Regions from separate parts of the Fructilactobacillus sp. YLN 2507 genome, predicted to be linked through region 1. Evidence: a T-box and tRNA genes for the amino acid it is inferred to sense, from the RefSeq annotation. Region 1 holds a T-box; the other holds one or more tRNA genes.
The links. A T-box is a leader RNA that pairs with one kind of tRNA and senses whether it is charged. The one in region 1 lies ahead of leuS (leucine--tRNA ligase), so its partner is inferred to be a tRNA-Leu.
Positions count from the first base shown of each region.

Region 1 (9,153 bases):
TTGGGCATGCTGATAATCCATAATTCCAACATTCATTGTCAAGTCTTCCATAATTTCATCAGTAAATTGAAGTCCTAACTTAATCCCACGAGAATCATCGTGTAATTTATCTGCGATAAAAGCAAGGAAATTTTGACTTGCTTCATCAAAAATGAATTGATTTAGAAAGGTTGCCATATAAGTTCCAGCATTAATTCCATTCTTTGGTTCCATTCCGTGGGCAGCTTTTCCAATCATTTCTAATTTGATACCTGTTGGCGTATTTTCATATGTACCAGCTACTGGAACATCAAGTAAATATTCTTCAAATTTAGTAGAAATTACATCTGCAATATCCGTTTCAATTTCGACTTCTGCTTCCCGAGGTACCATATTTTCTTTCAATCCTGATTTGAACGATAATAAAGTATTTTCACCTTGCTTATGATTCCCGGCAAACTTAGTTTCAAACGTAACATTTCCTTTTTCACCATTAATCAAAGGAAATTCAGCATCTGGAGAAAAACCAATTTTTGGATCTGGTTCTACTTCAAAGTAACGTTTCATTCCAATCCAGTTAGTTTCTTCATCAGTTCCAATAATTAAACGAATTTTTAAATTTGGAACAATTCCATGATCCTTTAAAATTTTAAGACCATAATAAGCAGCTAATGCAGGTCCTTTATCATCAGAAGTTCCTCGACCAATTGCTTTATCTTCTTTTAAAGTTAATTCAAACGGATTAGTATCCCAACCTTTACCAGCTGGAACTGTATCAGCATGACCTAACACAGCAAAATAATCTTCACCAGTTCCATATTCAATGTAACCAACAATATTTTCGATATTATGCGTCGTAAAACCATCGCGTTTCCCAAATTCAAGAAATTTTTCTAAAGCTTTAGCAGGTCCAGGGCCTAAAGGAAACTCATCAGTAGCGTGTTCTATGTCGCGAGAACTGTCAATTGCTACTAATTCCTTTAAGTCATTAAGATAATCATTTTTATATTTTTGTGCTTCTTTTTTCCAATTAATCATTTGAAAGTCTCCTTTTTATTTTTCATAAGTAATTTTAGCACAATCATTATCTTACAATGCTATAATAACTTCGAGGTGAACGAGATGAAACCAATTACAGCAAAAATTTTGCAAGAAACAATTAGAGTTAGACCCAGTCAAAGCTTTAAAGGAACTTATGGAAAAATTGCACTAATCGGTGGTAACCAAAATTTTGGTGGTGCAATTATTATGAGCACATTAGGTGCAGTTTATGCAGGAGCTGGACTAGCAACTACCATTACAGATGCTTCCAATCAGAGTAGTTTACATAATTGGGTGCCAGAATCCATGTATCTAAATTATAATGATGTCACTGCTGTTAAGGAGCTAATTGCTAAAATGGATGTCATTAATATAGGGTCTGGTTTAGGAATTGAACCCTCTAGTTTAAAATTACTTGAAACTGTTTTTGAAACTGTTTCACCTACTCAAATCTTAATTATTGATGGTTCTGCTATTGATTTAATTACAAATAATAAATTAACTCTACCTAAAACTAAAATAATCTTCACTCCGCATCAAATGGAGTGGCAAAAATTGTCAGGAATTAAAATTGAAAACCAGGACGAACATACTAATCTTAGCGCTTATGAACACCTGTTTAAAAAGCAAGGAAGTATCGTAGTCGTTAAATCAAATCGAACTCAAGTATTTACTCCAAGTGGGGCTTTTATCAATACAGTTGGAACCCCAGCTCAAGCAACTGGTGGTATGGGAGATACGCTAGCCGGAATCATTGGAGGATTTGTTGCTCAGTTTGACAACGTAGAAAATGCCGTGTTAGCTGCTGTCTATTCTCACAGTGCTATTGCAGACGAATTAGCAAAAAAACAATATGTAGTTCTTCCCCACCAAATTTCTGAAGCATTACCAAACTTTATGAAAAAGCACGAAGCATAACTAAATAAGACTTTCCTAAAATTAGGAAAGTCTTATTTTTTATTTAATGTTAAATTTCGCTCTTAATTTACCAATTCGATTACCTAATACTTGATCAGCTACTCTTGTTTTTAACATAAAGTAAGCATACACTGCCCCACCAATCAAAGCAGACAACCCAGTGACAATTAAACTAACAATTGAACTAAATGGAGTAGTAAACAAACTAAATAACCAATTTAAACCATAAACTGAAACTAAAGCAACAAAATACATCACTAAGGAATAAAAAATAATTTGAATACTTTCCAATTGAATCATACTTTCTTTGATACCAAACTCATGTTTCAATGCTCTAATCATTAGAAAAGTGGATAGAAAAAATCCAATCATAGTTGACACTAAGGTTCCAAAAGCCCCCAAAAAATACACCAATGGATACTGAGTAATAAATTTAGCAATAACTCCATAACCAAATAATTTAACTGCTTTTTTATTTTGGGAAACTCCCTGCATAATTGCAGCAACCACTACAAACAAACCAATTGGAATTGATTCAATAGAAGAAAATGATAATACATTACTACTAAAATCCATATTAGCTGTTCCGTAGAAAGTTCGATTTAAGGGCCCAGCAATGGCTGCCATTCCTAATGATGCTGGAATCATCACAAATTCAAATAAAATTAAAGCATTCGAAAATGAATCTTTTAACGCCTTACGGTTCTTTTTTGTAAATGCTGTTGATAGCAATGGAACCACTGTAATTCCAATTGAAGAAGCCAAAGAAACTACAATCATCGTTAATTTATTTGCATTTCCTGCAAAAATTGCATAATTAATTTGTAAGGCATCTTCTGACAAATTAGTTGCAAAGCGCATAATATGGAAAAATGTAAATTGATCAATCAAGGAAAAGATGGTAACTCCTGCTCCTAAAATAATAAACGGAGTTGCTTGACTAATAATTTCTCGATAGAGCTGATTAGTATGAACCTCTAGCTTATTATTACTATTTTTAACTAACCCTCGATAATATTTCCGATCTTTCCAATAAAACCAAGCCAAAATTAGAAAACCAAAAATTGCTCCAATACAAGCAGCAAAAGTTGATTGTGCTACTGCCGTAACCCAACTTCCATGCATAACCTTTAAAACTAGAAAGGCCGATAAAAGCATATATATAATTCGAGCTAGCTGTTCCACAAATTGTGAAATAGCTGAAGGAGCCATATTATTGTATCCTTGGAAAAAACCTCGCGTCAAACTCATCGTTGGAATTACTAAGACAGCCCAAGCTAAGGAATGGATAACCGGAATTACATTTTTATCCCCATTAGTTAATAAAGGAGCTGCAAACCATAAAATTAACGCACTAATAATTCCCATTAAAATCGCAAGACTCAAACCTTTTTTATAAATTTGAACCCCGACTCCATATTCATTTAGAGCATTATAATGAGCAACTTGTTTCGAAATTGCAGAAGGAATTCCAGCAACTGCTACAATTAAAGCAAAACTATAAATGTTATACCCCTGCGTATAAAGCGAGTTTGCCAATGGAAACAATGCTGCCCCTAAAATTAAACGCCAAGGGATAATATACAAAGCCCCAAGAATTCGTGACAAAATACTACCAATCGTCATCCAAGCTGAACCTTTTAACATTTGCCCCTTTGCTCGTTCCGATTCAGTAGTTTGTAATTCTTCTTGAATTACATCTTCTTCAAATCCATTATTCAAAAAAACATCCTACTTTCACACAATTAATTAAGTTAGTAACTGATTCATGCATAAAATTAATTAGCAACAATGTTAACAATTTTATTAGGAATTACAATTACTTTCCTGACAGTTTTATCTTGTAAGTTATCTTTAATATTAGCGTCTGCTAAAGCAATTTTTTCAATGTCTTCTTTAGAGGTCCCAGCTGCAATTTTGACATGGGCACGCACTTTCCCATTTACTTGAACTACCAATTCAACTTGGTCATCTTTCAACTTACTTTCATCATAAGTTGGCCATTCAGCATAAGCAATTGTGTCTTCATGTCCTAATTGTTGCCAAATTTCTTCAGCCAAATGAGGTGTAATTGGAGAAAGAAGTTTAATAAATCCTTCTGCATAGCGTTTCGGTAATTTTTTATTTTTATAGACTTCATTAACAAAAACCATCATCTGTGAAATAGCTGTATTAAACCGCATCTTTTCGATATCATCAGTTACTTTTTTCACGGTTTGGTTATAAACTTTATCTAAACTGCCATCGTTATCAGCAACCAACATTTCACTTATTGAATTGTCATCATTAAGATACATTCTCCAAACCCGTTTAATCCAACGATTTGCACCAACAATTCCTTCGGTACTCCATGGCTTAGATTCTGTCAAAGGCCCCATAAACATTTCATAAAGCCGAAGGGTATCAGCACCATATTCATCTACAATGTCATCAGGATTAACTACATTCCCCTTTGACTTAGACATTTTTTCATGATTAGTTCCCAAAATCATTCCTTGATTAACTAATTTTTGAAAGGGTTCCTTAGTTGGAACTACGCCTAAATCATAAAGGAACTTGTGCCAGAATCGAGCATAAAGTAAATGAAGAACCGCATGTTCGGCACCACCAACATAAAGATCAATTGGAAGCCAGTAGTCTAATTTCTTAGGATCAGCTAACATCTTATCGTTAGTTGGATCAATGTATCTCAAATAATACCAAGAACTTCCAGCCCATTGTGGCATCGTATTAGTTTCACGTTTCCCATGTCGTCCATTTTCATCGGTCACATTTACCCAATCTTCAAGGTTAGCCAATGGACTTTCTCCAGTTCCAGATGGTTTAATATTATCAGTCTTTGGTAAGCGTAATGGAAGTTCATCTTCTGGAACTAATGATTTAGTACCATCATCCCAATTAATTACTGGGATGGGCTCACCCCAATATCGTTGACGTGAAAAAATCCAATCTCGAAGTTTGTAATTAACTTTTTTATCTCCAGCATGATGTTCCTGAAGCCAATCAATCATTTTAGTGATTGCTTCTTTTTTACCTAGTCCATTTAAAAATCCGGAGTTAATGTGAACCCCATCACCGGTATAAGCTTCTTCTTTAATATTCCCACCTTCAATAACCGGAATAATAGGAAGATCAAACTTCTTAGCAAATTCGTAATCACGATCGTCATGAGCTGGAACGGCCATAATTGCTCCTGTCCCATAAGATGAAAGGACATAATCACCAATCCAGATTGGGAGCTTAGCCCCATTGACAGGATTAATAGCATAAGCTCCTGTAAATACTCCCGACTTATCCTTATTTAAATCTGTTCTTTCAAGATCTGATTTGGAAGCAATTTTTTGGCGATAGGCATCAACCGCTGTAGCTTGTTCAGGTGTAACAATTTTATCAACAATATCACTTTCAGGGGCCAAAACCAGATAGGTAGCACCAAATAGTGTATCAGCTCGTGTTGAAAAAACTTCAATTGATTCATCAGTATGTTCAGCGACATTAAACTTGATACTAGCTCCCACCGAGCGACCAATCCAGTTACGTTGCATTTGTTTAACACTTTCGGGCCAATCCACATCATCAAGATCATCAATTAAACGATCAGCATATGCTGTAATTCGAAGAACCCATTGTTTCATTGGTTTACGATAAACGGGGAACCCACCTCGTTCTGTTTTTCCATTGACGACTTCTTCGTTAGCAACCACTGTCCCTCCCATCAAATCAGGAGCCCAGTTTACTTCAATTTCATCTTCATAGGCTAAGCCTTTTTCATAGAGCTTTTCAAAAATCCATTGCGTCCACTTGTAATATTTAGGGTCAGTTGTATTAACTTCACGATCCCAATCATATGAAAAACCAAGTGATTTAATTTGACGACGAAAATTATCAATATTTTGGTTAGTAAATTCTCGAGGATTGTGTCCAGTCTTCATTGCATACTGTTCTGCAGGTAATCCAAATGCATCCCACCCAATTGGATGTAAAACATTTTTACCTTGCATCCGCTCAAAACGTGCCATAATATCAGTCGCTGTGTATCCTTCTGGGTGCCCAACGTGAAGCCCTTGACCGGAAGGATAAGGAAACATGTCTAAAACATAATATTTTTCTTTTTCGGTTTTATCGCTGGTTCGAAAAGTTTTATTTTCTTCCCAATAATTTTGCCATTTTTTTTCAATTTTTGTGTGATCATATGCCATAAATCTTCACTCCTTAATTATGCCAATAAAAAAGCCCCATAGAATTACAATAATTCCATAGGACGAATTTCCGCGGTACCACCTAAATTCCTAGACTAAAGCATCTAGACTCTCTAAATCCATAACGCGGAAAACGTTTAACTTACTTATTTCAGTTAAATCTCAGTGAGAAGTTCGTAATTTCATAGCTCCAAGTTCACAGCGACCACTTGGTTCCTGAAAGTCTACTTAATTCTACTAATTCACTTCAACAATTTTTTTATTTCATTAATGCAAGGTTACCAAATTTATTCAAAAAAAACAAGTTAATATTACTGTTATAATTAAATCAAGGACGGTGATAATTTTGAAATTACAATCAGCATTAAATTTTAGTCATACCCTACTAAAAGAAGTTATCAAACCAGGAGATGTTGTTATTGATGCTACTGCTGGGAAGGGTAATGATACTTTATTTTTAGCTCAACTAGTCGGTAACAAGGGGCATGTCTATAGCTTTGACATCCAAGCTCAAGCAGTAACCTTGACCAAACAATTAATTGATCAACATCATGTTAGTTCACAAACAACTGTTATCAATGACGGTCACGAAAACCTGAGTCAATACACCTCTGAAAAAATTACAGCTGCTATTTTTAACTTAGGTTATTTGCCTGACGGTGATCACAGTATTATTACTAAACCAGACACTACCTTATCATCAGTGCGAGCCATGATGAAATTGCTGAAACCAAACGGAGTAATCATTTTAGTTATCTATTATGGACATCCAGGTGGTCAACAAGAAAAAGAGCAAATTTTATCATTTACAAAGCAACTCAACCAATATCAATACAATGTTTTACAATACCAATTCATTAATCAAACTCATGAGCCACCCATGCTAATAGCCATTCAAAAACGCTAAATATCTTGCTTTTGTTTATCAAAATGATTAACAATGAAAGCCGCCACCACGAGTAACAAAGCCACTACCAAAACATTGTGAATTGAATGATATAAAATATCTCGTAAACTTGGAAGAAGTTTATCACTTAATTTCTGGGCGGTTTGAGGGTTAATCAATTGATTCATCAAACTCATATTAGTATGCGGATGAGTTGCTACACCATCAGCCATTGATTTATTCATTACAATTCCAAAAATTGAAATCATTAAAGTTTGCCCTAAGGTTCTACTTAGAGTATTAAAAGATGAGGCTACCCCAATTTGATCTTGAGCAACTTCGTTTTGAACGGTAACTGATGATGTGGTAATACAAATTCCAAATCCAATTCCCATAATTCCAGAAAGTAAGAAAAACGCCCAAAATGGTGTTGTAATTGGCAATAAAACTGAGACAATTGAACCAAATCCAATAAAAATAAAACTGAAGTTCATAATCATCTTAGGTGAGTATTTAGTCAATAATTTTCCTGCCCAAAATGAACCTAACATCCATAAAACTGAGCTTGGAGTAATAGCAAATCCAGCCATTGTGGCTTTTAATCCTAAAATACCTTGTGTCCAATCAGGTAGATAAACTTCATAAGCAAAAATAAACCCACTAATTAAAGCGGCAATTAAATTTTGGGTTACAAAAGTCCGATTTTTAAACATCTCCAACGGAATAATTGGATCACTAACTCTTCGTTCTTGTTTAAGAAACAACCAACCAGAAATGATAGCAACCAATAAACATAAGCCAATCATTATCCAATTCAATGGAGTTTCTCCTAAAATTTGAAACATATACATAATTGCTAACAAAAATACGGCAATTAACCCAACTCCACCATAATCAATTTTACTATGATGAACTTGACGAGGTTCTACTAAAAACAGTGCAATTAAGAAGATGGTAATAATTCCAATTGGAACATTTACAAAAAAGATCCAGTGCCAAGAAAGACTATCAACAATAAAACCACCTAAAAGAGGCGCCACAATTGAAGCAATTCCCCATGCCGATCCCAATAAACCAACCACTTCTGCTCGTTTTTCAAAGGGATACATATCAGCTACAATGGTAAAAGAAACTGGCATAATTACACCTGCACCAATTCCTTGAAGGGCTCGCCAGATAATTAAAGTTTCCATTGAATTTGACATTCCAGAAAGCATTGATCCTAATGTAAACACAAAAACCCCAAAAATAAAAACCCTTTTTCTTCCTAATTGATCTGCCAATTTACCATAAATTGGAGTAGCAATGGCATTCGTCAATAAGAAAATTGAAAAAACCCAGTTCATTAATGAAACGCCGTGTAAATCACCAACAATCGTTGGCATAGCTGTAGAAACGATTGTTCCTTCAACTGCACTCATAAATGTGGCAATAAACAATGCGATTGTCACAACTTTTACGTTAGTTGTTTTTCTTTTATTCATGATATCCCCTATTTCCCAAATAAAAAAGCGACCAGAAAGGTCGGCTTTTTTATGCGTTAAAAAATGCTTGTAAATCTTTTACTTTATTTGTCTGTTCCCATGGAAGCTCGATATCAGTTCTACCAAAGTGCCCATAAGTTGCAGTTTGTTCATAGATTGGCCGTTGTAAATCTAACATTTTGATAATTCCAGCGGGACGTAAGTCAAAATTTTGTCGAATTGCTTGAATAATTTGATCGTCGCTATATGAAGACGTTCCAAAAGTATTAACTTCAATTGAAACTGGTTCAGCAACCCCAATGGCATAAGCTAGTTGGATTTCTATCCGATGTGCAATCCCAGCCGCTACTAAATTTTTAGCAATGTAACGAGCTGCATAACTAGCTGAGCGATCAACCTTAGTTGCATCTTTTCCTGAAAATGCTCCACCACCATGGTGTGCAGAACCACCATAAGTATCAACGATAATTTTTCGACCAGTTAACCCTGCATCTCCGTTCGGACCACCAATCACAAACTTACCAGTTGGATTAATTAAATACTTGGTATTTTCATCAAGATATTTTGATGGAATAGTAGTTTTAATTACTTTTTCAATCACGTCTTTTTTAATTTGCGCTTGCGTCACGTCTGGATCATGTTGGGT
Region 1 covers NZ_CM184303.1:560,125-569,277, reverse strand. Annotated here, with positions in the region: gene pepV (dipeptidase PepV) at 1-1,017, opposite strand, end outside; gene AC0GLY_RS03005 (NAD(P)H-hydrate dehydratase) at 1,102-1,938, shown strand; gene AC0GLY_RS03000 (putative polysaccharide biosynthesis protein) at 1,978-3,660, opposite strand; gene leuS (leucine--tRNA ligase) at 3,717-6,137, opposite strand; T-box leader at 6,193-6,397, opposite strand; gene mnmM (tRNA 5-(aminomethyl)-2-thiouridylate-methyltransferase MnmM) at 6,484-7,044, shown strand; gene AC0GLY_RS02985 (MDR family MFS transporter) at 7,041-8,507, opposite strand; gene metK (methionine adenosyltransferase) at 8,557-9,153, opposite strand, start outside.

Region 2 (22,713 bases), 420 kb from region 1:
CGGAGGAAGGTGGGGACGACGTCAAATCATCATGCCCCTTATGTCCTGGGCTACACACGTGCTACAATGGACGATACAACGAGTTGCGAAACCGCGAGGTCAAGCTAATCTCTTAAAGTCGTTCTCAGTTCGGATTGCAGTCTGCAACTCGACTGCATGAAGTTGGAATCGCTAGTAATCGTGGATCAGCATGCCACGGTGAATACGTTCCCGGGTCTTGTACACACCGCCCGTCACACCATGAGAGTTTGTAACACCCAAAGTCGGTTGGATAACCTTTTAGGAGTCCGCCGCCTAAGGTGGGACAGATGATTAGGGTGAAGTCGTAACAAGGTAGCCGTAGGAGAACCTGCGGCTGGATCACCTCCTTTCTAAGGAATAATTCGGAACCTTACATTAATCAAAATCTTGCTCAGTTTTGAGAGTATCTACTCTCTTATTTAAATATTCATAGTATTCGCTTTTTTGGGCCTATAGCTCAGCTGGTTTAGAGCGCACGCCTGATAAGCGTGAGGTCGGTGGTTCGAGTCCACTTAGGCCCATACCGGAAAGTCGGTTTTGAATATTATGGGGAATTAGCTCAGCTGGGAGAGCACCTGCTTTGCAAGCAGGGGGTCAGCGGTTCGATCCCGCTATTCTCCATTGACACGTTAGTGTCATTTTTGTTCTTTGAAAACTAGATAATATTATTTTCTGTAATAATTATATTTTTATATAATTGAACCGAGAAATAACCATTGTGTTATTTTTGAGTTTTTTAATTAGTTTTAATCGCTAAAACTCAAATAATTTATAATCCGTCGGATTATAGGTTAAGTTAATAAGGGCGCATGGTGAATGCCTTGGTACTAGGAGCCGATGAAGGACGCAACTAACTGCGATAAGCTTCGGGGAGCTGTACGTAAGCTTTGATCCGGAGATTTCCGAATGAGGAAACTCGACCAGTGTTATGACTGGTCACTGCATAGTGAATACATAGCTATGCAGAGGCAGACGTGGGGAACTGAAACATCTAAGTACCCACAGGAATATAAAGAAATTTCGATTCCCTAAGTAGCGGCGAGCGAACGGGGAATAGCCCAAACCGAACCCTTGTGGTTCGGGGTTGTAGGACTGAACATTTGAGTTACAAAAGTATTTGATAGTTGAAGTAGTTGGGAAACTACACCAAAGAGAGTGATAGTCTCGTAAATGAAATCAAATACCCTCAGTTCAGGATCCTGAGTACGGCGACACACGTGAAACGTCGTCGGAATCTGGGAGGACCATCTCCCAAGGCTAAATACTCCCTAGTGACCGATAGTGAACCAGTACCGTGAGGGAAAGGTGAAAAGCACCCCGGAAGGGGAGTGAAATAGTTCCTGAAACCATGTGCCTACAAGCAGTCAGAGCCCGTTAATGGGTGATGGCGTGCCTCTTGTAGAATGAACCGGCGAGTTACAGTTGCATGCAAGGTTAAGCCGAAAAAGCGGAGCCGTAGCGAAAGCGAGTCTTAATAGGGCGCCATAGTATGTTGCCGTAGACCCGAAACCAGGTGATCTACCCATGTCCAGGATGAAAGTGCGGTAATACGCACCGGAGGTCCGAACCCGTGTACGTTGAAAAGTGCTGGGATGAGGTGTGGGTAGCGGTGAAATTCCAAACGAACTTGGAGATAGCTGGTTCTCTCCGAAATAGCTTTAGGGCTAGCCTCGGAATTAGAATCATGGAGGTAGAGCCACTGTTTGAGCAAGGGGTCCATCTAGGATTACTGAGTTCAGATAAACTCCGAATACCATTGATTTATGTCCGGGAGTCAGACGATGAGTGATAAGATCCATCGTCGAAAGGGGAACAGCCCAGACCGCCAGTTAAGGTCCCTAAATATATGCTAAGTGGAAAAGGAAGTGGAGTTGCATAGACAACTAGAATGTTGGCTCAGAAGCAGCCACCATTTAAAGAGTGCGTAATAGCTCACTAGTCGAGTGATTCTGCGCCGAAAATTTACCGGGGCTAAGCATATTACCGAGACTGCGGACGCAACTACGTTGCGTGATAGGAGAGCGTTCTAAGGGCAATGAAGGTAGACCGTAAGGACTGCTGGAGCGCTTAGAAGTGAGAATGCCGGTATGAGTAGCGAAAGATCAGTGAGAATCTGATCCACCGAATGACTAAGGTTTCCTGGGGAAGGCTCGTCCACCCAGGGTTAGTCGGGACCTAAGCCGAGGCTGAGAAGCGTAGGCGATGGATAACAGGTTGAGATTCCTGTACTAGTTAATTATGTTTGAACGATGGAGGGACGCAGTAGGCTAAGATTAGCACACGAATGGAAAGGTGTGTTCAAATCGTAAGTCAGTTTAAGAGTTAAATGCTTTTAAGCGAGTTGACAAGCGATGATGAGGATCGAAATTTAAGTAGAGAAGGATCTGACGTCACACTGCCGAGAAAAGCTTCTAGTTAGTAATTAATTACCCGTACCGCAAACCGACACAGGTAGTCGAGGAGAGTATCCTCAGGTGAGCGAGAGAACTATCGTTAAGGAACTCGGCAAAATGACCCCGTAACTTCGGAAGAAGGGGTGCTGGCCTCACGGCCAGCCGCAGTGAAAAGACTCAAACGACTGTTTATCAAAAACACAGGTTTATGCAAAATCGTAAGATGAAGTATATGGGCTGACGCCTGCCCGGTGCTGGAAGGTTAAGTGGAAGTGTTAGCTTCGGCAAAGCACCGAAATGAAGCCCCAGTAAACGGCGGCCGTAACTATAACGGTCCTAAGGTAGCGAAATTCCTTGTCGGGTAAGTTCCGACCCGCACGAAAGGCGTAACGATTTGAGTACTGTCTCAACGATAGACTCGGTGAAATTAAGATACCTGTGAAGAAGCAGGTTACCCGCGACAGGACGGAAAGACCCCATGGAGCTTTACTGTAGCTTGATATTGGGTGTTTACATAACTTGTACAGGATAGGTAGGAGCCATAGAAGCCGGGACGCTAGTCTCGGTGGAGGCGTCAGTGGGATACTACCCTTGTTATGTGAACACTCTAACCCTGCGCACTGATCGTGCGCGGAGACAGTGTCTGGTTGGCAGTTTGACTGGGGCGGTCGCCTCCTAAATAGTAACGGAGGCGCTCAAAGGTTTGCTTAGAATGGTTGGAAATCATTCCAAAAGTGTAAAGGCAAAAGCAAGCTTGACTGCGAGACATACAGGTCGAGCAGGGACGAAAGTCGGACTTAGTGATCCGGTGGTACCAAATGGAAGGGCCATCGCTCAACGGATAAAAGCTACCCTGGGGATAACAGGCTTATCTCCCCCAAGAGTTCACATCGACGGGGAGGTTTGGCACCTCGATGTCGGCTCATCGCATCCTGGGGCTGTAGTTGGTCCCAAGGGTTGGGCTGTTCGCCCATTAAAGCGGTACGCGAGCTGGGTTCAGAACGTCGTGAGACAGTTCGGTCCCTATCCGTCGCGGGCGCAGGAAATTTGAGAGGAGCTGTCCCTAGTACGAGAGGACTGGGATGGACATACCGCTGGTGTATCAGTTGCGCCGCCAGGCGCATTGCTGAGTAGCTATGTATGGATGAGATAAACGCTGAAAGCATCTAAGTGTGAAACTCGCCTCAAGATGAGATTTCCCATTCCTATATGGAAGTAAGACTCCTGAAAGATGATCAGGTAGATAGGTTAGAAGTGGAAGCGTAGTGATACGTGAAGCGGACTAATACTAATCAGTCGAGGACTTAACCAAGTAGAATGAAGATTCAATGGAAGTTAATCGGAAGAAAATAATATTGTCTAGTTTTGAGAGAACGAAGTTCTCACAAAAAAGTAGTGTGGTGGCGATAGCCTGAAGGATACACCTGTTCCCATGCCGAACACAGAAGTTAAGCTTCAGCACGCCAAAAGTAGTTGGGGGATCGCCCCCTGCGAGGATAGGACGTTGCCGCGCGTCTATTATTCCGACATAGCTCAGTTGGTAGAGCACCTGACTGTTAATCAGGTTGTCGACGGTTCGAGCCCGCCTGTCGGAGTTAAATCAAAAGCGTTAACTGCTTGGTTAGCGCTTTTGATTTATATGCTAATATTTTTGCTGATTTAGCTTAGTTGGTAGAGCATCGGCATCGTAAACCGAAGGTCGGAGGTTCGACTCCTCTAATCAGCATATTAAGGATATCTATTTACTATTATCGATAATGCTTGTATAAAAACATTGTTGATATAATTCATATTGCATAACATAGAATAGTATGTAATTTATGGTATACAAGTTGCATACATTCAAAAAAAGAAATAAATCATTTGATGTATTTCTTTTTTTTTATTTTCTTATGTCACAAAATGTTACATTAATAGTTGACCATTTATTTAAATACTTCTATGATTACTATCAATGAGGAGCTATTGATATGAGTGAAAAAGATTTAAGACGCTCAATGGCAGTTTTGCCGATGGGTACAGTAATGAAATTAACATCGCTAACAGCGCGCCAGATTAGATATTATGATGATTGTGGTTTAGTAAAATCTAAGCGTACTGAAAGTAATCGTCGCCTTTATTCATTGAATAATATTGATCGAATTCTAGAAGTGAAAGATTACTTGGATGAAGGAATGAATATTGAACAGGTAAAGCGTGTTTACGAAAAACAACGTCGTCGTTTAGCTAATAAGCAAAATAATCAACGGCAAAGTGTTAGTGATGAAAGAGTTCGTGAGTACCTTCATGATGATATCATGAAAGCCGGTGGCTTCTATGTTGATAAAAATCCTCAATTCAAACACGGTCATTTATAAAAGGGAGATAGGGTAATGGAAAAGACAGTCAAATATACACCTGAAGATATTAAAAGAATGGTTAAAGATGAAGATGTTCGTTTTCTTCGTTTAATGTTTACTGATTTACTTGGAACAGTTAAAAATGTTGAAGTTCCAATTAGTCAATTAGATCAATTATTGGCAGGAAAGTTAATGTTTGATGGATCTTCAATTGATGGTTTTGTGAGAATTGAAGAAAGTGATATGTATTTACATCCAGATCTTGATACCTGGATGGTATTTCCTTGGGGTGACGAGCACGGTAAAGTAGCAAGAATTACTTGTTCAGTATATACTGCTGATGGCGAATTATTTGCTGGAGATCCTCGTAATAATTTAATGCGTGTTCTTGAAGAAATGCAAGAATTAGGGTTTAGCGATTTTAACATTGGACCTGAACCAGAGTTTTTCCTATTTGAATTAGACGAAAATGGTCGTCCAACCGAAAAACTAAATGATAAAGGAAGCTATTTTGATTTAGCACCAATGGACTTAGCTGCTAACGTTCGTCGTGATATGGTGCTTGAGCTTGAAAAAATGAACTTTAAAGTTGAAGCATCTCATCACGAAGTTGCCCCAGGACAACATGAAATTGATTTTGAATATGATAATGCAGTAGCTGCTGCTGATCATATTCAGACTTTCAAAATGGTTGTTAAAACCGTGGCTCGACGTTATGGCTTATATGCAACCTTTATGCCTAAACCTTTGAATGGGGTTAATGGTTCTGGAATGCATATGAACATGTCACTCTTTGATAAAGATGGAAAAAATGCTTTCTATGATGAAAATGGGGAAGGCCAATTATCACAAACTGCTTATTATTTCTTAGGTGGATTATTGAAACATGCAAAAGCTCTAACTGCTGTATGTAATCCAACAGTTAACTCATACAAACGATTAGTTCCTGGATTTGAAGCTCCAGTATATATTGCTTGGTCGGGTGCTAACCGTTCTCCAATGATTAGAGTTCCCATCGCTCGTGGTAAGGGAACTCGACTTGAATTAAGAAGTGTTGATCCTTCAGCTAATCCATATTTAGCTATTGCTGCCATTTTAAAAGCCGGATTAGATGGAATCAAAAATAAGATTGAACCAGAAGAACCAGTTGATCGTAATATTTATTCAATGGATGGAAAAGAACTTAAACTTGATCACATTGAAAAATTACCAACTTCATTACACAATGCATTAGTTGAATATGCTAAAGATCCTTTAATGGAAGATGCTATGGGTCCTCATATTTATCAGAATTTCTTAGATGCTAAAAACATGGAATGGAGTGCTTACAGTCAAAACGTTTCTCAATGGGAACGGGATCGTTATTTAGATATGCTCTAAAATAATTACTAACTAACTAATAAAACGACTTAACTAATTTGATTAAGTCGTTTTTTAGTTAGTTTATATACAAATGTTCAGTTTGTATAAACAAAGGATGTAGAGTATAATTGTTTTTATATTCTTAATTAGGAGAGATAATTTTGGAAAATAAAAAAGATATGGATCATGCGTTTTTTGGACAACCGAAGGGTTTAGCGGCTTTAGTCGGAACCGAATTCTGGGAAAGATTTAGTTACTATGGGATGCGAGCTATCCTATTGTTTTACATTGTTGCTAAAGTTTCAGAGGGTGGTTTGGGACTATCTCAAACCACTGGTTTGTCAATTATGGCAATTTATGGATCATTAGTTTATCTTGCATCCGTAATTGGTGGGTACATTAGTGATCGAATTTTAGGAAGTCGTCGGACGGTTCTGTATGGTGGAATTTTAATCATGTTAGGGCACATTTCGTTATCACTTCCGGCTGGATTAACGGGGCTATTTGCTTCGATTGCCTTTATTACTTTAGGAACTGGGCTTTTAAAACCTAATATTTCTGATATGGTTGGTAAGCTATATAAACCAGAAGATTTACGACGTGAAAGTGCTTTTACAATTTTTGTTTTTGGGATTAACTTTGGTGCCTTCATTTCACCACTAGTATGTGGATGGGTTTCTACTTCATACAATTATCATGTTGGATTCTCACTTGCAGCATTTGGAATGTTCTTTGGATTATTGTTCTACTACTTTGGTGGTAATAAAACCCTTGGTGATGATGGTGAAAAACCTTCTGATCCATTACTTTCTGGGGAAACAAAATCAGCAGTTTTTAAGATTATTGCCGGTTTAATTGCTTTCGCTGCCGTTATAACTGTTATGAAATTGATGGGAATTCTTACTATTGACAACTTTGTTACGCTTTTAAGTATTATAGCAATTGTAACGCCAATTATTTATTTCGTAATTATGTTAAAAAGCAAGAAAGTTACAGCAGATGAACATAAGAAAGTACTTGCCTACATACCACTATTTATCGGTGCCATGATTTTTTGGGGAATTGAAGAATCTGGTTCAAGTATTTTAGCAAGTTTTGCTGCTAGTCAAACAAATAACAACTTAGGTTGGTTAAAAATTGATCCAAGTTGGTATCAATCATTGAACCCGTTGTTTATCATGCTTTATACTCCATTATTTGTAATTTTGTGGAATAAGTTGGGTAAGCGTCAACCAAGAACTCCACAGAAATTTGCCTATGGTTTGTTCTTCTCAGGTTTATCATTTTTACTTATGGTAATTCCACTCATGCTTTTTGGAACATCTGCTAAAATTAATCCACTTTGGTTAGTTGGTAGTTGGGCCATTATTGAAATTGGTGAAATGTTAATTTCTCCAATTGGTTTGTCAGTTACGACACAACTTGCACCAAAAGCTTTTGGTGCCCAAATGTTAAGTATGTGGTTCTTATCAAATGCTGCTGGACAAGCAGTTAATTCTCAAATTGCTCGTTTTTATACACCAGGACACGAAATTGCTTACTTTGGAATTATTGGGTTAGTTGCTATTGGAGCTAGTGTAGTCTTACTATTCTTTGTAAAACCAATTTTAAGCTTGATGGAAAATGTAGAATAATCTAAATAAATTTTTGTTTAAAAGTCTAAATTTTAATTGAATTCAGGCTTTTTTTGATGTCTTTTTTTATTAAAAACTAGGGTAAGTTTAACGCCTAGCAAATATCGAAAAAAATTTGGATTTTTTTCGATATTTTGTTGACAAGATCATCGTTATCCATTAATATTATATATGTTGATTGGGTGACCTAATCAATTAATCAATGCGGAGGGGTAGCGAAGTCTGGCTAAACGCGGCGGACTGTAAATCCGCTCCTTCGGGTTCGGTGGTTCGAATCCACTCCCCTCCATTTTATTTTTGGGCTATGGCCAAGCGGTAAGGCACTAGGTTTTGATCCTAGTATGCGCTGGTTCGATCCCAGCTAGCCCAATAGGTAAATCGACTGACGTATTGTCAGTCGATTTTTTTTATAGGAGGATTTATGGATTTACCAGTTTACATAAAAATTCACAACGACATTAAACAAAAAATTGAAACGGGAGTATGGCCATTAGGTACCCAAATTCCTTCTGAAAGAAAATTGGCAGAAAGTTATCGGGTTAGTCGAATGACCTTAAGACAAGCAGTTCAAACTTTAATTGATGAGGGCTTATTGCGCCATGCAATTGGATCAGGAACTTTTGTAACTAGTCAAAAAGTTCAGGAGCATATGTCTGGTATTTCTAGCTTTACAGAAACTATGGAAGCTCAGGGTAAGAAACCAAGTAGTCAAACATTATCTTATAAAATTATTGAACCAACTTTTAAAGAGGCAAGTGTCTTAGAATTAAAAAATAATGAACGAGTTTTGCGTATGGAACGGTTGCGTTTTGGTGATGGGGAACCGATTTGTTTAGAAACAACTACCGTTAGAGCAGATTTGATTAAGGGGATGAATCAAGTTGATGTAACTGAATCATTTTATCGTTCGTTAGCTGAACAAAAGGGACTGATTCCGGTGAGTGCCAAACAATATATTTCAGCTATTTTAGCAAGTTCACGAGTCGCAGAATTATTAACTATTAAACCCAGAGATCCGATTTTGAAATTGAAACAAATTTCATATTTGAAAAATCAACAGCCACTTGAATTTGTTGAAACGCAATACGTTGCCCAACGCTTTGAATTTTATTTAAATAAATAGATACGGAATTAGCCAAAATGAGATTGGTGTTTTTTACTTTATTACTTTTAATGTTAGAATTAAATCATAATTGAATTTCTTGGTTTGTTTTATTCTGGAGGAATAAAAAAATGGCAACTATAGATGTTAATGCAAATCTCACTTTGCATACTGATGATTATGAAATTAATATGATGGCAACTTATTTTGCAAAAAAAATGCAAAATCGTCATGCAGTTTTTGAAGTTTATTTTCGTGATATGCCTTTTGGAAATGGTTATGCTGTGTTTGCAGGATTAAAGCATGTCATCGATTATCTTGAAAACTTAAAATTTACCGATGAAGATATTGAATATTTAAATAAAGTAGGAGATTATTCATCTGAATTTTTAGAATACCTACGAAATTTTAAGTTTAAAGGAACGATTCGGTCAGCAGTTGAAGGGGATTTAGTTTTTAATCATGAGCCTATTATGCAAGTGGAAGGAACGATTGCTGAATGTCAGCTAGTTGAAACTGCCATTTTAAATATTGTTAATTATCAAACTTTAATTGCGACTAAAGCAGCCCGAATTCGTAGTGTTGCTGGTAGTGATCCTCTTCTTGAATTTGGTTCACGAAGAGCGCAGGAAGTTTCGGCTGCTTTATGGGGGACGCGAGCTGCTTATATTGGCGGATTTGATGCAACTTCCAATGTTTTAGCCGGCAAAGAATTTGGGATTCCAATTTCTGGAACTCATGCACATTCTTTAGTTGAATCATTTGGGAATGATTACGATGCTTTTAAGGCATATGCGGAAACTCACAAAGATTGTGTGTTTTTAGTTGATACTTTTGATACTTTAAAAAGTGGGGTTCCAGAAGCAATTCGGGTTGCTAGTGAAATGGGTGATAAAATTAACTTTAACGGCGTTCGAATTGATTCTGGAGATATGGCCTATATCTCTAAAAAAGTTCGTGAAATGCTTGACAAAGCTGGTTATCCGGACGCAAAAATTTATGCTTCTAATGATTTAGATGAATATACGATTAGCAGTTTAAAAATGCAGCATGCTAAAATTAACGTTTGGGGAGTGGGGACAAAGGTTATTACAGCCTTTGATCAACCAGCTTTGGGTGCGGTTTATAAATTAGTTTCTGTAGAAGATAAGGCTGGAAAAATGGTTGATACGATTAAGCTTTCAAATAATGCGGAAAAAGTATCTACTCCAGGTAAGAAACAAGTTTGGCGAATCACTGAAAAGCAAGATGGTAAATCAGAAGGTGACTACGTAACGTTAGCAAGTGAAGATCCTCGGCGAGAAAAAGAACTTTATATGTTTCATCCTCAGTATACGTACATTAACAAAACGATTACAGATTTTAACGCGGAACCACTATTAAAGGACATCTTTGTTGATGGAAAATTAGTTTATCAAGTCCCTACTTTAAAAGATACTAAACAACATGCTGATAAAGTTCGTGAGTTATTATGGCCTGAGTATAAACGGATGCTTAATCCAGAACAATATCCAGTCGACCTTTCGCAAAAGGCATGGGATAACAAAATTAAATTAATTAAACAAATCCGTAATGGCGGACAAAAACGTTTACAATAGGACGATTACTTATGAACGAAAAACAAAAACAAATTCAAAAAGAAATTATTGAAGCTTTAAAGGTTCAACCTCAAATTGACCCCCACACTGAAATTCGGCGTAGTGTTGATTTTATCAAAGCTTATTTTCAAAAAAATACTTTTTTAGAAACGGCTGTGTTAGGTATTTCTGGCGGGCAAGATTCAACTTTAGCTGGTAAATTAGGTGAAATGGCCATGTCAGAGCTTCGCCAAGAAACTGGAAATTCAAAGTATCAATTCATTGCAGTTCGCTTACCTTATGGGGAACAAGCTGATGAATCAGATGCGATGGCTGCCATTCAATTTATTCAAGCTGACCAAGTAGCACGAGTTAACATTAAAGCAGCAACTGATGCTATGGTAAGTGCAGTTGAAGCTAATGGCACTCAAATTTCAGACTTTAATAAGGGAAACATTAAAGCGCGAGAACGGATGATTGCACAATTTGCAATTGCAGGAGCATATCAAGGAATTGTATTAGGAACTGATCATGCTGCTGAAGCAGTAACTGGTTTTTATACAAAGTTTGGTGATGGCGCTGCGGACCTCACTCCACTTTGGCGGCTTGATAAACGTCAAGGACGGTTGATGTTAGAAGCCTTAGATGCTCCTAAAAAATTATATGAAAAAACTCCGACTGCTGATTTAGAAGATGGTCGTCCAGCTTTACCAGATGAAGCTGCTTTAGGAGTTAGCTACAAAGAGATTGACGATTTCTTAGAAGGGCAAAATATTAGCGAACAAGCAGCTACTACCATTGAAAACTGGTATCAAAAAACGAAACATAAACGTCATTCACCAATCACAGTCTATGATTCATTTTGGAAATAAGAAATTAAAAACTTCGTTTTGTAACGGAGTTTTTATATTGGAGGAATAATGGAATCAGAAATTATTAAACAAGTTAGTCAGAAGCTTGTAGAGGTTAATCCACACCAAATTGAAACGACCCTATCGTTACTAGATGAGGGCAATACTGTTCCTTTTATTGCCCGTTATCGAAAAGAAAGAACAGGTAGTCTTGATGAAGTCCAAATCCGAAACATTCAAGATGCTTATCAACGCTTATTAAAGTTAAGTAATCGTAAAACAGATGTGATTAACAAAATTACGGAACAGGGAAAATTAACAGATCAATTACAAGCTCAAATTAAGGCAGCAAATGATATTCAAGTGGTTGAAGATTTATATCTTCCGTTTAAACAAAAACGAAAGACTAAAGCAACGCTAGCAGATGAACAAGGATTGACGCCCCTAGCTAACCAAATGATGAAGTTTCCTAATCAAAGTCCCAAACAGTTAGCTGAAAGTTACGTTAATCCAGCAGTTGGTCTAAATGATGTTACTGAAGTCTTGAGTGGGGTGGCTGATATAATTAGTCAATCGGTTGCGGATGTTGCAATTTTTCGAGAGTGGATTCGGAACTATACTGAAAAAAATGGTTTGTTAGTAACTAAACTAAAAAGTAAGGCAGAAGAACTCGATGAAAATCAAGTTTATGCTAATTATTATGACTTTTCTGAAACAATTAAAACGATTCCTTCCTTTCGAGTGTTAGCAATTAACCGGGGGAAAAAGCAAAAAATACTACAAGTTAAAATTGACGTTAACGAAGATGTGATTCTTAAATATTTAAATTTTACCGTAATTGGCAGGCATACAGGGCCAGTGGTTGAATTTGTGGCAGATGCTATTAAGGAAGCTTATCGTAAGTCAATTCGTCCTGCAATTACGCGGGAAGTTCAGGCTAAGTTAACGGAAAACGCTGAAGCACATGCCATTGAAGTTTTTGGTAAAAATCTTTACCACCTTTTGATGCAGGCTCCGATTAAGGGGAAAGTTACTTTAGGCTTTGATCCTGCTTATCGAACGGGTTGTAAGCTGGCCATTATGGATGAAAATGGCAAATTTCTGCATAAACAAATTATTTTTGCTACGAAACCTGCTAGTGAGACGAAGATTGATCAGGCCAAACAACAATTTATTGATTTAATTAATCAATATCACGTTGAAGTGGTGGCAATTGGAAATGGGACAGCTTCACGTGAATCAGAGTTGTTTGTTGCGAATGCTCTTAAAGCGGTTGATTTCCCAGTTCACTATGTAATTGTGAATGAATCAGGTGCTTCCGTTTATTCTGCTAGTGATAATGCTCGGAAAGAGTTTCCCAATCTTCATGTTGAAGAACGGTCTGCCATTAGCATCGGACGACGTCTACAAGATCCCTTAGCAGAATTAATAAAAATTGATCCAAAAGCAGTCGGAGTGGGTCAATACCAACATGATGTTTCAGAAACTCATTTAGACCAGCAACTTAACCGAGTTGTAGAAACTGCCGTTAACCAAGTAGGGGTTAATTTAAATACGGCCAGTCCAGAATTACTGGAACATATTTCTGGGTTATCAGCTACAATTTCACAAAATATCGTGAATTATCGGGAAGCCAACGGGAGTTTTACAAATCGTAACCAACTTAAAAAAGTTAAACGTTTGGGACCCAAGGCTTATGAACAATCAGTTGGTTTCTTACGCATCATTGGTGGAAATAATCCATTAGATAACACTGATATTCATCCTGAAAGTTATTCGATTGCGAAAGATATTTTACAAACTATGCAACTTACGGTTAATGATTTGGGAAGTGAAGTGGCTGTTCAAAAGTTAGAGAATGCAAATATTAAAGCGCTAGCTGGCCAATTTGCACTTGATGAACAATTTGTGATTGACTTAATTAATGGACTTAAAAATCCAGGACGAGATTTACGTGATCAAATGCCAGCTCCTTTATTGAAATCAGACGTGATGAAAATTGATGATTTGCAACCAGGAATGAAGTTACAGGGAACTGTCCGTAACGTTATTGACTTCGGGGCCTTTGTCGATGTGGGCGTAAAACAGGATGGCCTAGTTCACATTTCACATATGAGTTATAAATTCATTAAAGATCCAGCTACGGTTGTTTCGGTTGGTGATATTGTAGATGTGTGGGTCCTAGCAGTTGATGTTGATCGAAAACGAATTCAATTATCAATGATTGAACCAGAATAAGATTTCAACTAAACACGTATTTATCTTTGGTTATAAAAAAATTGACTAGGAGTAAATATGACTGATCAAGAATTACAAACTTTAGTGGAAAAACTTTCTCAAACTTATTTTAATCGGCCGTTTTTACATCGAGCTTATTTTAATCGACGTTTAAAAACGACGGGAGGACGGTATCATTTAAAAGACCATAACATTGATATTAATCCGAAAATGGCTTTTAATCCAGAAACTTTGAATGGGATTATTAAACATGAATTAGTGCATTATCATCTTCATTTAACTGGGCATTCGGGTAAACATAATACTGTCGAGTTTAAGCGTTTATTGCAACAGGTTGGTGGTAGTCGATATGCGCCACGGGTGGAACGAACTTACAAATATGAATATCAATGTAGTAAATGTCAACAAACGTATTATCGCCAAAGACGAATTGATTTAAATCGCTATGTTTGTAGTAGGTGTCATGGAAAATTGCAGTTGTTACCGATTACTTCAAATTAAAATTTATATTGCGTTTTGGTTCATTTGTTGATATACTAAATACTGTTAAATATGCGGCCATGGCGGAATTGGCAGACGCGCAAGATTAAGGATCTTGTCGGGAGTTTTCCCGGTGGAAGTTCGAATCTTCTTGGCCGCACTAAATAACAGTTAAAAAGCAATTCTCATTTGAGAATTGCTTTTTTTACGTATTTTATAAAGAAATCCCATCTAATGTTACAGATAGGATTTTAGCTTATTTAGTTTTCTATTTCATCATTATTGTTAGCTGTCACTTTATCATTGAAAATACTATCTTCAGAATCAGCTTCACTATTTGAGTTAGTGTGCTTTTGATATTTAGTGAGTGTAGGAGCTTTTTTTAATCCTAATGATTGTCGAAGGTCATTAGAAACGTTTAAAAGTTCCGCATTAGGTGCAACCTGGTAACTAACTCCGTCAACGGTAGCATTATCACATTGTAATGCACCTTCTTGAATGTTTTTAGTAGCTCCCCGATAAGTAGCTGCGGCAGTCATCATATCGTCAAAGGTTAAGTTAGTTAAAATATTACCCTTTAGTGATTTTAAAATGTCGCTATATTTTGTTACTGAAGAAACCTTTAATCCATTTCTAAGAATCTGTTCTAAGACTTGGCGCTGCCGAATTTGTCTTCCATAATCACCTAATGGATCTTGATACCGCATTCTAGTGTATTGGAGGGCTGTTTGACCATTCATATGCTCGGTCTTGCCTTTTTTAACGCTAATTCCTTCATAGTCAAAGGTTAGGTTAGGAGTAATAGAAACTCCACCAACAGCATTGACCATTTTTTTAATACCTCCCATGTTAATCACACCATAAAAATCAATTGGAATATTAAGTAATTTACTAGCAACCGCTGTCGCTGAGTCAGGTCCACCAATGGTATAGGCCGCGTTAATTTTTTCATAAGGCATCCGATCGCCAGGAACCACTACCTTAGTATCACGGGGAATACTAATAAATTTAGTTGTATTGGTTTTGGGATTAACTGTTGCAACAATCATTGAATCAGTTCGACCCTTATCCTTTCGACCAAGAGCACCTGTATCAGTGCCCATTAAAAGAATTGAAAAGGGTTTTCGTTCTTTTAGGATATTAGAAACATTACGTGAACTATGGCTGGCCATGTAAGTATTTCCAAAGGTGTCCCGAGCTTTTTGATACTGAAGATACCCGAATGCTAAACCAATAATCATGATGACTAAGAGAATTACTAGAACTGTCCAAGCAATTGGATGGTATTCTGTATCAGCTGACCCTTGTGAAATCTGAGATTTTTTGACTTCTGAGGTAGATTTACTTTGCGATTGTTGATGAATAATCTTATTTGGATCATTGATGAAATGGTTTTTTCCAGAGCGGCGATTATGGTTAAAATTATTATTATTTTCGTTTTCTGTCATGATAGGGTAGGTCCTTTTAATGTAAAATCAGCTTATACTTATTATAGCCTAATGCTAAACAACTGTCTTATTAAGTTGAGAAAAACGTTGTCTTTTTGATTATAGGAAAATGAATAATTAAAACAATCAGCTAAATATGCTACAATACATAGGAATGCTAAAAGAGTCAGCGAGGTCGATTATATGAGTAAATTAGTTCTAATGCGACATGGTGAGAGTGTGGCAAATTATAATCACACTTTTACCGGCTGGAGTGATGTACCCTTGACCGAAGCAGGCAGAAAATCTGCTCGTGAGGCTGGTCGAAAACTAAATGAGTTACAAATTCAATTTGATGATGCGCATACTTCTTATTTAAAGCGGGCAATTACATCAGAAAATATTGTTTTATCAGAAATGAATCAACTTTGGATTCCGCAACACAAGACCTGGAGATTGAATGAACGTCATTATGGAGCTTTACGGGGCAAAAATAAAAAGGCGGTTCGTGCTGAAGTGGGTGACAAACAATTTATGCAATGGCGAAGAAGCTTTGCATCAGTACCACCTAAGTTAGAACAAGTTCCCGTGTTACGTCGGTATCAGGCTGCTGGAATTACAGAGCCTCCAGCTGAAAGTTTGAAAATGGCTTATGAACGATTAGTACCATATTGGTTGGATGAAATTGCTCCGCGTTTGATGGATGGGAAAAATCAGTTGGTGGTTGCCCACGGAAGCTCATTACGTGCTTTAATTAAGTATTTGGAAAATATTGATGATTTTGGTATTGATGGGGTAGAAGTCGGAAATGCTGAGCCAATCATTTATACTTTAGATGATGAATTGAAAATTTTAAATAAAGAGACAATTAAGTAACAATAAATAGTGAATGGAGAAGAATATGTCTAATAACTTAAAAAAAGTAATGATTCCTTTATTACTTTTACTTAGTTTTATGGGAGCATTAATCACTTTCCAATTTAATTGTAATGCAGAAGTAGTCAATCAAGAGGTTCCGTTGAAAGTCGAACCTCAGACTAAAGACATTAAGTTTCAGAATAAAAGTAGTAACTTTTTTAATTTTCAACTTGGAAATAATGATCAGATTAATCAAGATTTAGTCATTAAAGTTACTAATCCTAGTGTAGATAAAGTTGTGCATTTTACAACGGAAATTAATCAGGCCACAACCTCTAAAAATGCAAAAGTAGTCTATGATGGAAAAGGAAAACTTGTCAAAAATCCATTTGATTTTAAGCAGTTAGTAACAGCAATCGGTGCTAAGGAAAACAATGTAACTTTAAAACCAGGAGAAAGTCGAGATTTACACTTTCACGTTCAGACACCCGATAATGCAACCTTTAAAAAATTTAAGGGAACCGTTTTAGGAGGCATCTATCTTCTAGCTCAAACAGCTGATGGACACCAGTCTAAAAGAGCCGCATATCCGGTTGCCATTATGATTAATAAGGGGACATCTTCACCTAACCTTTCGATGAAAAAAGTAAAGCCAGATACTTGGTATCGACATAATACGGTTGATGCGATGATTTCTAATAATCATCCAGATTTATTAAATCAAATGAATTATAAGGCTAGTGTTGTAAAGAAAGGGACTAACGATGTAGTTGCACAAGGTAGTCAAACTAATGGTCAAATTGGTCCTAATAATCAATTTAAATTTGAAATTCCTTGGTTGACGCCACGAATTACACCTGGCGCTTACACGATGAAAGTTAAAATTAAAAGTACCGATCCACAACTAGGTAGTAAAGGTGGAACTTGGTTCTTAGAAAAAGACTTTACCGTTTCCGTATTAGATGCGGTGGTACTAAATGCTAAAATTACACATTCAATTCCATGGATTTTTATCCTATGTGTATTGGTATTTTTGGGAATTGTAGTTGGATTAATTTACTGGTTAGTTAGAATTCGGAATCGCCGTGAGGGCCTAGAAAATTAAATATTAGGAGAAAAAGGATTGAATTCAGTTAGAATTTAGTCCTTTTTTACTATTAATAAAAAAGACCCCGATAACGTTTAAAATGTCATCAGGGCCTGATTTTCGTATTTAATTAAGCAAGGGTACCCATTGGATCCCATGGAGCTAATTCTTTTGGTTCTTCAGTTTGTTGTTCGCGTTCTTCAGGGGTAAGGTATTTTTTGTTAATGACGACTTGATAAACGAACTCGCTAAACCAATCGTCACTCATGACAAAGTAACCCTTTTCTCCAACTTTGTCACCCCAACTATTTTCGACTTTCCATTTGGTAGGTTGACCGTTAACAAGATCGACTCCAGTAATAACCATTGCATGATTCATTACACTTTCTCCATAATCAAGGCGTTGAGCTTTGGTAAGAGAATTGTTAGTATGCATTAAATCATCAACATGATATAAATCAGTATCCAAAATACCGGCTTTTCGATCACTATCCATGGAAACATCACTCCCAAACCAAACCGTTTCACCAGCTTGAAGCTGTTTAATGGTTAATGCCTTTAATCTTTCAATGGGAAGGTTGAAGTGTTTGATAGCACGCCCACCGACTACATTACCAAGCATTTCAACAGTGTAAGTCTTGTTAAATGGCTTGTCAGCAGTTGGGGAGTTAATGATAGAAATGTAATTTTCAAGGTCTAAATTAATGTACTTGTTGAAAAAGTCCTTGGGAGTTAAGTTTTCGTCAATGTGATAATTTTTGTCAGCATCACGATATTCAAAGTTAAAGATTTCTACTGGCTTACCAAAGGCAAAGACTAACATTCGGTAAACTTCATTCATCATATCGTCGCGTTTGGCGTTGATAATTTCTTCACTTTGACCGTCGTTAACTAATTTACGTAAGATGATCGCATCATGGCGTAATTGAGTGTTTAAAGCAGCATTAATTTCTGACGACATGTTACTGTTGTAAGTTTCTGGCATTGCAGACTTTGGCACAATTCCGTATTTTTCAATTAGGGCACAAAGCATGTCCCATTGACCTCCATCTTGTTGGGGAGTGGCCAACAAGAAGTTAACTTTTCGCGAATCAAGTGGTTGGTCAGCGGTATTAATTATGTTATTTAGAAAGTAGTTTGCTTTTTCGAATTTATCCCAAAAGAAAGTAAAGGTTTGTGATAATTCAAAATCTTTGGGTACATTGAAGTTGTTTTCCACTTGAGTCCGCATCGTATTTAGGGCTGCAAACACCCAACACCTACCACTTTGTTTTTGATTAGCAACATGTTGACTAGAAACGTCAACCGAAAAAACTGGGTCCATCGCAGCAGTGGCTTCGTAGTCAGCTGCTGATTTTAAAATTCCATTATGTGTCACTGCACGACGGACTACGTTTGCATCCGTTACTTCATTCAAATTGTTAGCGTAACGTTTAATGCTTTTTGGTTCAATTGGTTTGTCCATAATAAAAAAGCCTCCCAAATAATTGTTTGGCTTTATTATATCGTAATTTAATATTTTAGCGAGCATTAATGATTTTTGGACCATCTGGATATTGCACAATAATTGTATTGGCAATATCCAGAAAAAAGCCATGTTCAACAATTCCAGTAATGGAATCTAGCGTTGCGGCAAGTGCCTTAGGATTATCAATGTGGTCTAAAAACAAATCAATGATGTAGTTCTTTGAATCGGTCGTAATTGGCTGTAGATTTTCATCTAAGCGTAACTTAGGATTAAGTCCCATTTTAGCAAGTCGCTTTTCAAGCTGTTTACTTCCATAGGGAATTACTTCAAGTGGAACGGGATAATTTAAAGTTTTCACCATTTTAGTTTCATCAACAATCCACATATTTTTACGGGAATTAACGGCCACAATTTTTTCCATTAAATGGGAAGCACCGCCGCCTTTAATTCCTTGGTAATGTTCGTCAATTTGATCGGCACCATCAATTGTTAGATCGATGTGATCAACTTCATCAACGTTTTTCATAGTAATGCCTAATCTTTCAGCGTGTTCTCTGGTATATTTAGAGGTAGGCACTCCAATAATATTTAAGCCAGCTTGTACTCGTTTTCCAAGTGCCTCCACGAGGTACCACATTGTGGATCCACTACCAATTCCAACAATCATTCCATCCTTTATGAAGTTGACTGCTTCACGACCAACTTGGGCTTTTTGTTTTTTTACGGCTTCGCTATCCATCAATATTCCCCTCAATTGAACATTCGTATTGTTTAATTCTAAAGGCTATTTTCCATGGATTTTATTGTTTTGTCAAGTATGTAAATAGGCCGTAAATACTGTTAGAATGGTAGTATCCAATTATTTAAAAGTTAGGAGTTTTAAAAATGAAGAGAGGATTCAAAGTGGTTTCAAAAAATCAAAATGAAGGACTAAAATTACCCAAACGTGCTACTAAAAATGCAGCTGGGTATGATTTTGCTAGTTCAGTTGACATGATTTTACCATCAATTTGGAAATTAGGTTTTTTAAGAGCACTTAAAATAATTTTAACGAAAAAAGATTTAGCAGAAACAGATGCCGAAACGGCTCGTAAAGTCCTAAAACCATACTTAATTCCAACGGGGATTAAAGCTTACATGCAAGAAAATGAAGTTTTAATTATTGCTAATCGTTCTAGTAATCCACTTAAACGGGGTATGATTATCCCTAATGGAATTGGTGTAATTGATGCTGATTATTATGATAACGAAAATAATGAAGGCGAAATTTTTGTGCAAATGACGAATTTTGGGCTTACAGATCGTCACATTAAAAAGGGTGAACGAATTGGACAGGGAATTTTCATGCCATTTTTATTAGCTGATGATGACCAAGGACCCAAAGCAACTAGGAATGGTGGATTTGGTTCATCGGGAAAATAAGGAGGACATTTAATGGCAAAAGCATCAACTCGTTTTGTTTGTTCTAACTGTGGGTACGTTTCACCCACTTACTTAGGTCGTTGTCCTAATTGTGGCGAATGGAATACCTTTGAAGAAGAAACAGTTACCAAAAATGATACTAAGACCGTCAATGTGACACGAGTTTCGTTTGAGGGGAAAAAGTCTAAGCCAACTTTAATTGATGACGTGGACGCCCATGATGCACCGCGTTATCAAATTGAATCTCATGAATTAAATCGCGTTTTAGGTGGGGGTGTGGTACCCGGTTCTTTAGTTTTAATTGGTGGTGATCCAGGTATTGGAAAATCAACTTTATTATTACAGGTTTCGGGTCAGCTAAGTCACTATGGCAAACGAGTTTTATATGTTACTGGGGAAGAAAGCGCAGATCAGGTTAAAATGCGTGCTGACCGGTTAGGGGTTCAAAATCTAGAAAACTTATATGTTTTTCCAGAGACAGATATGACGGCGATTCGCGAGGCAATTGCTAACCTTAAACCAGATGTTGTTATTATTGATTCAGTCCAAACGATGCAAGAAGGTGAGATTTCTTCAGCAGTAGGTTCTGTTTCACAGGTTCGAGGCGTCACGGCTGACTTAATGAATATCGCTAAAACTAATAATATTACCATTTTTGTAGTTGGACACGTAACGAAAGGTGGAGCGATTGCAGGCCCTAAAACATTGGAGCATATGGTAGATACCGTCTTGTATTTTGAAGGCGATAAACATCATGCTTATCGTTTACTAAGAGCTGTAAAGAATCGTTTTGGTTCAACCAACGAATTAGGAATTTTTGAAATGGTAGATAGTGGACTGAAAGAAGTTGCTAATCCTTCTGAAATTTTCTTAGAGGAACGGCTCCATAATGCAACTGGTTCTGCGATTGTGGTGGCAATGGAAGGAACACGTCCGATTTTGGTAGAATTACAAGCTTTAATAACTCCATCGGTTTTTGGTAATGCACAACGAACGGCTACCGGAGTTGATCGCAATCGTGTTTCTTTAATTATGGCTGTTTTAGAAAAACGAGCGGGATTAATGTTACAAAATCAAGATGCCTATTTGAAAGCTGCTGGAGGAGTTAAGTTAGCTGAACCGGCTATTGATTTGGCAATGGCAATTAGTATTGCTTCTAGTTATGAAGATGTTAGTACTGATCCCAAGGAATGTTATATTGGAGAATTAGGCTTAACTGGTGAAATTCGCCGGGTTGACCGGATTGAACAACGAATTCGAGAAGCTGCTAAGTTGGGCTTTTCTCGTGTGATTGTTCCAAAACACAATTTAGATGGGGTGCAACTTGATACAGAAATTGAAATCATTGGCGTGACTACCATTCGGGAAGCTTTAAAAATTGCTTTAAAGAAATAATGGTCACAGCTTTATTTTTAAAGAAGATAATTGTAAAATTAAAATTAGACTAAGATATAGAAAAGAGAGATTTAATTGGCAAATAATAAAATTCGTGTTCGATATGCACCCAGTCCTACTGGACATTTGCATATTGGTAACGCCAGAACTGCAATTTTTAACTATCTTTTTGCTCGTCATTACAAGGGCAAATTTATCATTCGAATTGAAGATACTGATACAAAACGAAACGTCATTGATGGAGAAAAAAGCCAATTGGATAACCTTAGATGGTTAGGTCTTGATTGGGATGAAGGTCCTGATGTTGGTGGAGATTTTGGTCCTTATCGTCAATCACAACGCCAAGCTATTTATGATCCATTGATTCAACAACTATTGGACGAAGATAAAGCTTATTACTCATATAAAACTGAAGCTGAATTAGAAGCTGAACGTGAAGAACAAAAAGCGCGTGGCGTAATGCCCCATTATGAGTATGAATTTGCTGGGATGACTGAAGCTGAACGCAAAGCTGCGATTGCTGCTGCCGAAGCTAAAGGATTAAAACCCGTTATTCGATTCCGAGTACCTAAGGATCATACTTATGAATGGGATGACCTGGTTAAAGGTCATGTTTCCTTTAATTCAGATAGTATTGGTGGAGATTTCGTAATTGTTAAACGAAATGGAATGCCTACTTATAACTTTGCTGTAGTAGCGGATGATCATAACATGCAAATTAGTCACGTTTTCCGTGGTGATGATCACGTAGCCAATACTCCTAAGCAATTAATGATTTACGAAGCATTTGGTTGGCAAGCACCAAAATTCGGACATATGAGTTTGATTATCAGTGCTGACACTGGTAAAAAATTAAGTAAACGTGATGAAACGGTGCTTCAATTTATCGAACAATATCATGAACTAGGTTACTTACCTGATGCTTTATTTAATTTCATCGTGTTATTAGGCTGGTCACCAGTTGGCGAAGATGAAATTTTTAACCAACGTCAATTAATTAAGATGTATGATGAATCGCGGTTAAGTAAATCACCAGCTACGTTTGATAGTAAAAAATTG
Region 2 covers NZ_CM184303.1:975,941-998,653, reverse strand. Annotated here, with positions in the region: rRNA gene AC0GLY_RS05225 (16S ribosomal RNA) at 1-371, shown strand, start outside; tRNA gene AC0GLY_RS05220 (tRNA-Ile) at 468-542, shown strand; tRNA gene AC0GLY_RS05215 (tRNA-Ala) at 570-642, shown strand; rRNA gene AC0GLY_RS05210 (23S ribosomal RNA) at 811-3,726, shown strand; rRNA gene rrf (5S ribosomal RNA) at 3,811-3,927, shown strand; tRNA gene AC0GLY_RS05200 (tRNA-Asn) at 3,937-4,009, shown strand; tRNA gene AC0GLY_RS05195 (tRNA-Thr) at 4,068-4,140, shown strand; gene AC0GLY_RS05190 (MerR family transcriptional regulator) at 4,385-4,771, shown strand; gene glnA (type I glutamate--ammonia ligase) at 4,787-6,133, shown strand; gene AC0GLY_RS05180 (peptide MFS transporter) at 6,277-7,749, shown strand; tRNA gene AC0GLY_RS05175 (tRNA-Tyr) at 7,956-8,038, shown strand; tRNA gene AC0GLY_RS05170 (tRNA-Gln) at 8,048-8,119, shown strand; gene AC0GLY_RS05165 (GntR family transcriptional regulator) at 8,171-8,872, shown strand; gene AC0GLY_RS05160 (nicotinate phosphoribosyltransferase) at 8,983-10,449, shown strand; gene nadE (NAD(+) synthase) at 10,461-11,300, shown strand; gene AC0GLY_RS05150 (Tex family protein) at 11,349-13,517, shown strand; gene AC0GLY_RS05145 (SprT family protein) at 13,575-14,018, shown strand; tRNA gene AC0GLY_RS05140 (tRNA-Leu) at 14,072-14,157, shown strand; gene AC0GLY_RS05135 (LCP family glycopolymer transferase) at 14,258-15,445, opposite strand; gene AC0GLY_RS05130 (2,3-bisphosphoglycerate-dependent phosphoglycerate mutase) at 15,629-16,300, shown strand; gene AC0GLY_RS05125 (WxL protein host-binding domain-containing protein) at 16,326-17,387, shown strand; gene AC0GLY_RS05120 (C1 family peptidase) at 17,500-18,834, opposite strand; gene rpiA (ribose-5-phosphate isomerase RpiA) at 18,890-19,576, opposite strand; gene AC0GLY_RS05110 (dCTP deaminase/dUTPase family protein) at 19,723-20,259, shown strand; gene radA (DNA repair protein RadA) at 20,272-21,654, shown strand; gene gltX (glutamate--tRNA ligase) at 21,730-22,713, shown strand, end outside.
Region 2: it has a tRNA-Leu gene. The T-box ahead of leuS (leucine--tRNA ligase) is inferred to sense a tRNA for this amino acid. The anticodon was not compared.